DNA from 3 places in the Sessilibacter sp. MAH3 genome. Region 1 is predicted to be linked to each of the others. Evidence: predicted binding sites of a transcription regulator. Region 1 holds the regulator's gene; each other region holds the start of a gene.

The links. The regulator PhoB, encoded in region 1, activates phosphate uptake and scavenging genes when phosphate is short. The targets are predictions, from matches to a motif close to TGTCATAAANNTGTAACA.
Region 2: a site for PhoB is predicted at 1,213-1,230, ahead of ACYQ2C_RS13725 (substrate-binding domain-containing protein). Genes of this name have one in related genera too.
Region 3: a site for PhoB is predicted at 1,814-1,831, ahead of ACYQ2C_RS12555 (alkaline phosphatase PhoX). Genes of this name have one in related genera too.

Annotation. Positions count from the first base shown of each region.
Region 1 covers NZ_BAAGIE010000014.1:5,262-8,550, reverse strand. Annotated here, with positions in the region: gene ACYQ2C_RS10195 (HU family DNA-binding protein) at 79-363, opposite strand; gene ubiA (4-hydroxybenzoate octaprenyltransferase) at 623-1,504, shown strand; gene phoB (phosphate regulon transcriptional regulator PhoB) at 1,738-2,442, shown strand; gene phoR (phosphate regulon sensor histidine kinase PhoR) at 2,499-3,289, shown strand, end outside.
Region 2 covers NZ_BAAGIE010000022.1:63,518-66,806, forward strand. Annotated here, with positions in the region: gene ACYQ2C_RS13720 (class I SAM-dependent methyltransferase) at 354-1,169, opposite strand; gene ACYQ2C_RS13725 (substrate-binding domain-containing protein) at 1,287-2,633, shown strand; gene ACYQ2C_RS13730 (hypothetical protein) at 2,874-3,289, opposite strand, start outside.
Region 3 covers NZ_BAAGIE010000019.1:39,052-42,340, reverse strand. Annotated here, with positions in the region: gene ACYQ2C_RS12555 (alkaline phosphatase PhoX) at 1-1,677, opposite strand, end outside; gene ACYQ2C_RS12550 (FG-GAP-like repeat-containing protein) at 2,116-3,289, opposite strand, start outside.

The sequences.
Region 1 (3,289 bases):
CAGTTTGCAAATAACCAAAAGCCCTCAACTGAGGGCTTTTTTGTGGCGTCGATCTTTGCAAAGAAAACTCGCGAACGGCTATGAAGATGCTTGATTGACTAGATCTTTCAATTGTTTTCCGGGCTTAAAAGACACGCTGTTACTGGCGGCGATTTCGATTGGCTCACCGGTCGCAGGACTGCGCCCAGTGCGAGCGGCTCGTGTTTTGGGATTAAACGATCCAAAACCCAAAATATTAACCGACTCGTTGCGACTTAATGCGTTGGTGATTTCATCGAGAATGGTGGAAATGATGTCATGTGCCTTTTCTTTGGTGATGTTGGCACTTTCGGCGACGGCGTTGACCAATTCAGTTTTATGCATGGCGAATGATTTCTCTGTTGTTGTAATTGTTAAATCTTTCTTCAAAACCACAGCAACGCTCAAAACAAGTTAAGAAATCCCTAACTAAATAACTCGCTTTGTCGCGCACTTTAAACACCTCTGGCTTTCTTTTTAGTCGAAATTATGGCTTTATCAAGCCGCTAAGGCCGTAAGATCGCAGCCAAATTGATTTACCACCTGTTTTTAAGCCAAATCTTAACGATTTGAGTTATAGCCAAAGAAGTTTGTCGAGCCATTAATGAATCTTGAGAAATACGTAACCCCAAAATCCGGCGACTGGAACGACTACCTAAAATTGATGCGAATGGATAAACCGGTGGGCAGTTTATTGTTGCTCTGGCCGGTTTATTGGGCGCTTTGGATTGCTTCAGAAGGCAAACCCAGCATCAGCACCTTGATTATTTTTACCCTCGGCGTCTTTGTGATGCGCTCAGCCGGATGCGTTATCAACGATTACGCCGACCGCAACTTTGATGGCAAGGTTAAGCGTACCAACCAACGTCCGCTCGCAGCAGGAAGATTATCGGAAGGCAATGCACTGTTCCTTTTTACAGCCTTGTGTGCTTTAGCCTTTGCGTTAGTGATTCTGACCAATTGGCAAACCATTGCGCTGTCATTTGCGGCATTACTGCTCGCCAGTGCTTATCCATTTGCCAAGCGCTACACGCATATGCCACAGGTCGTATTAGGTGCAGCATTCTCTTGGGGAATTCCCATGGTATTTACGGCCGAAACCAACACGTTGCCAAAAACCGCTTGGGTCATTTACTTTACCAATCTGCTCTGGGTGATTGCCTACGATACCTTCTACGCCATGGTCGATCGCGATGACGACTTAAAAATTGGCGTGAAATCCACCGCGGTATTGTTTGGCGATATGGACAAGGTTATTACTGGGTGTCTACAAGTGCTGACGCTATTCGGCATGATACTGATCGGTGATAACGCCAAATTGGGCTGGATTTACTCCATTGGCGTGGCCGTTTGCGCGGGTTTGTTTGTGTATCAGCAATATTTGATTCGCAATCGCGAGCGGGAGCAATGTTTCAAGGCGTTTAAGAATAATCAGTGGGTGGGCGTGGTTTTATTCGTGGCGATCGCGGCTGATTATTTGCTTTAAGCATTTAAAAATTTAGGCATCTAAGCATTACGATTTTTATGCCCTAAACCTTATGAATTCTGCGGCAATTACTAACTCATTAGACAGTTTTCGCCAATATACCTGTGTGTTTCACACAAATTACAGATTTATCACAACCAATTGCTATGATTGTCATAAAAGCGAAACAAAACCTTTATTAAATGCACCCAGCTTAAAACGCCTCCTTAAATTCACAATTCCGGTGTGCAACCATGGCCGATAAAACAATTTTGATCGTAGACGATGAATCCTCCATTCGAGATATGCTGCGTGTAGCACTTGAAATGGCGGATTATAAATGCCTTGAAGCCATGGATGCGCAAACGGCACACACCCTGATTGTGGATGAAAAGCCAGATTTGATTCTGCTCGATTGGATGTTACCTGGCACCAGCGGTATCGAATTAGCTCGTCGCCTCAAGCGCGATGAGGTTACTTCGCAAATTCCAATCATCATGCTTACCGCTAAAGGCGAGGAAGACAACAAGGTACAAGGTTTAGAAGTCGGCGCTGATGACTACATCACCAAGCCCTTCTCCCCCAGAGAGCTGGTCGCTCGCTTAAAAGCAGTTTTACGTCGCACCGACTCTGCCTCTACCAGTGGCCCAATTTCGGTCGAAGGCCTAGTACTCGACCCGGTAAGCCACCGCGTTACCATCAACGAGAAACCCATCGATATGGGTCCAACCGAATACCGCTTGCTGGAGTTCTTCTTAACCCACCAAGAGCGTGTGTACACTCGCGGTCAACTGCTTGACCACGTTTGGGGCGGCAACGTCTATGTGGAAGAGCGCACCGTAGACGTTCACATTCGTCGCCTGCGTAAAGCCTTAACTCAAGACGACCACGACCGCTTTATTCAAACCGTGCGTGGCACCGGTTACCGTTTTTCCATCAAAGTCACCGAAAAAGCTTAAGATAAATCGCTTATACTTGAGCTTTAATGTCGTAAACCTATCACTCGAGATCACTCGTGCATCGTGGCTTTGTATCTGAATTTCGGCAATTTTTAGTCGCTATCGCAGTTGCGGCTGTACTTGGTCTCGTCATTGGTTATCCACTGTATACCTTATTGCTGGCCAATGTGTTGTACGGCGCTTGGACGCTGTACAACATGCGCAAGCTTGAGCGTTGGCTAACCACTCGCAGTATCGGCCAGGTGCCCAACGCCACCGGCTTTTGGGAGGAGGTTTATTACCAGGTCTCCAACAATCGCGAAAGGCACAACAAAGAAAAGCACCGCTTACAATCACTGATTCTTCGGGTGCAAGAAACTACCGCCGCACTCAAGGACGCGGTGATTATTTTAGACGACCAAGCGTCCATTCAATGGTGGAACCAAAGTGCCCGGCGACTGATTGGTCTACAACCGGGCGATCACGGCAAACCCATCGTTAACTACCTGCGCTCGCCGCGCTTTGTGCGCTACCTCGAAGCCGAAGATTACTCAGAACCGCTAACCATGCCGTCGGCCACCGATAGCGATCAATTCTTAAGTTTTCAAATCAACCGCTACGGCCAAGGCGACTATCTGATGGTGGTGCGCGATATTTCACGGCTGCAAAAGCTTGAACAAATGCGCAAAGACTTTATCGGTAACGTTTCTCACGAACTGCGTACACCGCTGACAGTGGTGCGGGGTTACTTAGAAACCATGGCCGATAATGCCGATTCGCTGCCCGGTGTTTGGCAAAAAGCCATCAGCCAAATGGAACAGCAATCGAAACGCATGACCTTGATCATTGAAGATCTGCTGACTTTGAC
Region 2 (3,289 bases), on a different contig from region 1:
CAGCGTGAAATCTTAACAAGCCAAACATTCTTATTAAAAATGTTGAGAAAATATCTAAGAACGATAAAGACCGCGTTATTTATACACTACAATGCGCCTTTGTCTGAGATATTTAAGCAATTCCGCTTGGGTGCTAGTATTTTTTTTGTTGGCATGGTTGGCGTATACGCTGCCAAACAAATTCCTTCGTCATTAACCCAAGAAGCTCTCTTGGCAATTTCACTTCTTACCGTTTCAATCGGTTTTTTAATCGCAATTTTGGCTCATATCAGAATGACGATTTCTAGAATTTTGCGTTTTATTACCGGAGGCTCTGACTAACTCCTCCATGATTTAATCGGAGCTTTTTAAGGTTAATCCGGCAATTTTTTTAAACTGTAAATATCGTATCGACTAGACCGCCCCAGCTGTTGAGTATTGGGTTTTACGCTCGCCAAAAACGGGGCAATTTTAGGTCTTTTCACCACCACGCGATATAACGCGGCTTGTAAAGCAAGCTCTAGCAGTTGATCGCTATCTTCATCGTTTCCCACTAACGAATGGAAAAATTGCATTTCTTTTTTTACCGAGGCACTTTTTTTTCGCTCAGGAAACATTGGGTCCAAATAAACGACATCGTATTTTTCATTGCAACTGATCTTAGCTGTGAGTATTTCGATGGCATTTCCAGTCTGTAATGAAATTCTCCGGGCAATTTCAGCAACCTCAAAAGAATCACTGCAACGCGCTCGCTCAAGACCATCGTTTAATAATTCAAAGACTACAGGATGGCGCTCTATTAACGTTAAAGAGGCTCCTAGACTTGCCAACACGAATGCGTCACCACCAAGACCTGCCGTGCAATCACAAATGTGTATATCGGATTTTGTTTTATTAAAACCAACCGCTTTAGCAATTAACTGCCCTTTTCCACCACCAAAAAGTCTACGGTGATTGGCAGCCCCCACTTCAAAATTCACAATGACAGGATTTACTTTTTTAGCGGCTAAATTCTCTAATACCAAGCCTTGCTCGGTATATCTTAATAAAAAGTCGGTCTCTTCTGAAAACGCGCCTAGGTCTTTTTCTTCTATTAAAGAAACTTTTAATCGTGCAGCAAGCGCTTCAGACTCAGAAAGAAAAGCCTTATTTGCTAAAACCTTATAATCGCTAAAACCTCGAACGTTCAACCAATGCTCCAATTTTATACATTTAGTAAAAAAACTATGTTTTTGTAACCATTTTGCAACAATAATCTTGAAAAATTTACCTATGCCTACCTATTTTTTATTTCATCTCTAAATATCATGCTCAAAAAAATTCTTGCAGTTCTGCTCGCAACATTAAGCCTATGCGCATCGCTTGTACCTTATCAAGCACTGGCGCAAACACAAAGCTCAAAACCCAATCTACTCTTTAAAATGACTGGCTCCAATACCATTGGCGCTCAATTGGCTCCAGAATTGGTTAAGGCTTTTTTGGAAGAAAAAGAATTCATCCAAGTTCGAATCGAACCCAGTAAGATCGATAACGAATATACTGTTTTAGCCCTGAATCCTTCGACCGGTCAATATTCATCGGTTGAAATTGCTGCCCATGGTTCTAGCACGGGTTTTAAAGCTCTACAGAATTTAAAAACCGATATCGCAATGGCTTCGCGCAGCATTAAAGAGTCTGAACTACAAGCTTTACGCGTGTTAGGTGATCTGGAAAGCTTCGAGTCCGAGCATGTTATTGCCATTGACGGTTTGGCGATCATCGTTCATCCCAAAAACCCAATAAATGAATTAACCATTACGCAAATCGCCGAAATTTTCAGCGGAAAAATTAACAATTGGTCACAAGTTGGCGGTAAAGATCAACCTATTTCAATACACGCTCGTGACAATCAATCCGGTACCTGGGACACCTTTAAATCACTGGTGTTAATGGACGATTATACCTTGTCAAACAATGCATTACGGTATGAGTCGAACGATCAACTGTCTGCCATGGTAGCTCGCAACGAATACGCCATTGGCTTTGTGGGATTAGCCTCCGTGAATAAGGCTAAGGCCTTGGGCGTATCGGATCATGAAACTAATTCGATACCACCACTACAAATCACCGTTGCAACAGAAGATTATCCCTTGTCACGGCGCTTGTTCTTATACACTCCACAAACTCAGCAAAAATCTATCGTCAAAGAGTTTTTAAATTTTGTGCAAAGCACTCGCGGACAACTGATTGTGGGGGATATAGGTTTCGTTTCGCAAACCCCCATTGCGATTCACGTAGATAAACATCAAGGACCGGACGATTACCTGAAAATTACCGAAAATGCACAACGCCTTTCCGTTAATATTCGATTTAACGAAGGCAGCTCACTGCTGGATAATAAAGCGAAACACGACATTCAGAGACTGGTCGATTTAATGTCACTGCCAGAATATCAAAATAAAGAACTCTTACTGGTGGGTTTTGGTGACGCAAAGCAAACGCCAACGCGTGCGACGGTGTTGTCCAAACTCAGAGCGATTGCGGTAAAGTCAAGGCTGCACGAAAACGGGATTCAAGTTGCGCCCGTAACCGGATTTGGTCACTTTAATCCTGTGGTTTCAAACGATGGCGAAAGAAAATTAAAAAATCAAAGAGTTGAAGTTTGGCTGATTTAATTTCTCTGTTCTCTGATGAATTCTGACCTCTGATTAATTCTAGGATGCGTTAATCAGAGACTACTCTGGCTTTTCAGCAAGCTACCCATAAGGAATTTGAGGCTTCAAGGAAGAAGTTGTTTTTATTTCGATCAAATTTACCTTTCAGTTCTCGTTAACGAGCCAATCCGATTTCCCGATCCAAGCTCTATAGCCATAGATTTTTCTCTGAGCAAGAAGCCGAAAAGTCGATTTTGTAGACTAACTTTGAGGTGTGGCAGCGTGACTTTCTGGCTCTGCTTGCAATTCAAAGTTTTGACACGAGCTAACCACAAAAAACTTGTCGTACTGTTGTTCTGCATTCAGCTGTAACTTGACAAGGTATCGGTTATTTTTACGGAGGATAATCGGGCAGACCGAAAAAGGCACATCGATAATAAAATTCTCCGGCACCTGTTCAATCCTGCCATCAACCAGAGCTAAACGGGTGAAATAATAACGAACCGCCTCAGCGGCAAACACGCCACTGGACGATAACGAGGTATTGACTTGATTGATGGCGTTATCAAGCTCGGCAAGAATAACGGTATTGTAGGCCTCTAAAGGCTCAGGTGACTGCTGGTCAACTGAGTTAGAGTCACCTTGCGCAGACGTTATATCCGCGGAATTTTCCGTAT
Region 3 (3,289 bases), on a different contig from region 1:
TTGGCCGAACTGCACACCGCCGGTACATTGCACTTGCAACGCGAAGCTACTGCCGGAAACCAGCGGCGAGTTAGCAAGATCGGTAATTTCAGTACCATCAGAAAGATTGGTTGGAATAAATTTGAAAATCGCGCCGCCGTCGGTATCGCTACCAAAACTTACCGCAGTAGCGCCGTTATCCAACTCTAATTCATAACTGCCCGGACGCAGTTCATCGCCGCCAACCACCACACCGTTTTCAAGTACGAACAAACCTTCCCAAGCCATGGTTGGCATTGCTGTACGCTTAGCAACCACGCCAGAAGCATCTGCACCCGAAGCGTCGATAATAGTTGCAGCTTCACCGGCGCCACCACGATTAGTAATGGTTATGTTGCTGGTAGACAGCGGATTTAAAATTTCGTACACAGAGCCGTCAACGGTTTCTTCTGTGGCAATCACAGTACCCCAAGGTGTGGCGCGAATACCGTCGCAGCGATCCATACCGCTTAAGATTGTTTCAACGCTACCGTCACTTAAAGAGACACGCTGAACCGCCGGATTACGTTGGCCAGTCGCGGTATCTAGAACCTCAACATTGCCCTCAATACACCAAATTTGATGGGTAGGATTTTCTGCCGGGAACAACGCGAACTGATCGGCATTGTGTGCGACATTACGCGTTAAAAATTCGGCTTGTAAGCCCGCGGCCAACTCTAAATGTTGCGCGGCCGAATGCAGTGGACTGCGCGAGGCAGTGGCTTGTCCGGCTGGAGTAACGACGTTATCCGCGGCTAAAGTAATAGCAGGAAATGCGTTAAGAATATCTGATGCGCTAGTTCCACCAGAGAACGTTGGCACCACAGAAATAATGGATGGAATTGCGGCATCAATAACGCCATCGGCTGCGTCTAGTGCATACGCCAATAAAATTTCTTCGCGAGAAAAATTCACCGCCGTGTCGCTAGCACCAGTTACCACTGATGCGCCGACACGAACAAATTCACCAAGTTCAGAAGAGGCTTGAGCAAGTAGATCGGAATCCAAACCGGTGATTGGGTTAGAACCTTCTGGCAGATCGCCATCGGTAGCATCAACCACGTTTTGAATCGATGAGTTCAACGCCACTTCGATATCGGCAACCGTGGCATCAGAGGTGGTTTGCGCGATGACCAATTGCGTAATGGCAGAGCTAAATGGGTTGACGTTGATCTGTTGGGTCTGACCAGACTCGGCAACAATGGCAATAGATTCCATGTTGATCGGCAAATCATTGAAGGTCGTATCAATAGCGCCTTCGTTGTCGAAGACTAAAAATACGGCTTGGCCTGCATTTTCTGCCGATAGGTTTAACAAGAAATTTTCACCATCGGCAAGATTGCGATTCTCTAGGGTGGCAATTGGGCTTGCAGCGGCAAGCGCAGCGGCACGAGAGGTGCCGGCAATTTCGGCGGCATCGGCAGCGGCTAGTGCAGCTTCAATGTTGGCGCGATTAAAAACATAAATGCTACCGCCCGCTACCGGGCCATCTTGCACAAAACCTTGCACCGCAACTGCAGCATTGGCTCCGTCTTGGCCATTGGCGCCGTTAGCACCATCACGTCCGTCGTCGCCATCACAGGCCGCCAACACAAGAGCCGGAAGACCAACCAGCAAAGCTTTGCGGATAAAGCTAGAAAGCTTGTTCCTCTCAAACATTCTGTTCTCCTATCGGGATAAGGTATCTGCAAATCACGATCAACTGCTATTTGCTAATTATTTTTTTTGAATTAAACAGCACGAGTAATTCTGCGCCAGAGAGTACAAAAATGAGGTTACGCCACAATGACTTAGTTGTTACGCTTATATGAAAGAAAAATTATAGGAGATATATTTAAAGAAGGGTCAATCAACAATATTTACTGCCAGCAGTATCGGCAATTGCAAGACAACATTTTTTATCTCCAAAATGCCATCGCTGGTTAAATCGAAGAAGAATAAAAAAACCTCCAATTAACGATAAAATTAAATTGGAGGTTTGAAATTTAAAACTCTTAAAAATTACTCAAATAATTTTGATACTTTTATTAGCATCTCATTTTTGAATTACTGAATTTTGATTCAATCATAAATGAGTTAATCAAAGGTGTTTAAAGTTTAAAACTGAAAATACGTTAAATTTAAAATCAAACCGTTGGCTGTTACGTTACAAATAAAGCCACCTTCTGTTGAATCACAGCCATCCCAAAAACTGGAAATAAAAGGAATTGCTTCCTCTGGAACTTCTACCACTAAATCAAATGGCGTACCTACAGGAGCAACAACACTGCCTATACATCCGCCTGGATTATCGGCTAAGGTACAAATGAATTCACTCTGCCCATCTATTACAGCAACTAAATCACCCAAACCGATAAAATCACCTAGACCGACATCGTCAAAAAGAACATTGATGGTTGTTACAGAAGGAATATTAGGTGGTACATTTAAAACAGAAAGGTTATCAATGGCGATGTCACCCAAAAAACCACCAGCAGCTTCTGCACGTATGCGCACCTGAATATCACCAATGAATTCCGACAAGTTCACACGCGCGGTAAGCCAAGGATTGGTTTCATCTAATTGTTGTTGACCAGAAACCGACCATACACTTTCAAATAAAGTACCGTTGGCCAAAACATCAACGTGTAAACTGCCAATATCAGCACCATAGGCATGATAATCAAAAACCACATATCGATTTGGAGCCGCAGTTAATACGGGCGATTCTAAAATTGCAGTATTACCCGCAGAATTAGCAGAGCCGGTTGAGGTTTCAAAATAATAATAGGTTCTGCCTGTGGCAGCACGAAATGGACCGGTATTTCCAGAAGACGTCTGTGCTGTTCGTGGTCGCCAATCAATGGTGTCATCTTGCAATTGTGTCCAAACGCCAATTCCATTTTCAAAATTAGTATAAAAATCGTTAGGCAAAGTTATTGCAGAATAAAACTGGTTAGAAACACAACCAAAACAACCTTGACTGAGAGTGAAAGTACCCCCAGCAACATAAATATCTAAGTCACCATCAACATCAAAATCAATAGCATCTATAGTATTCAATTCAAATGCATCACGGTCTGGATCTATCAATTGTTGAGTGAAAAGCGGTAAACCTTCACCATCATTTAACCAAAGCGTTGGACTGCCAAAACTATTTGAAATAGTCGCAATATCAACATCACCATCCGAATCGAAATCTTCTAATTCAACATCATAAGCATTAGAACTGAATCTGTTTGGTAGGCTTGCCACCTGCACAAAATTACCAAGCGCTTGTGGATCATTGATA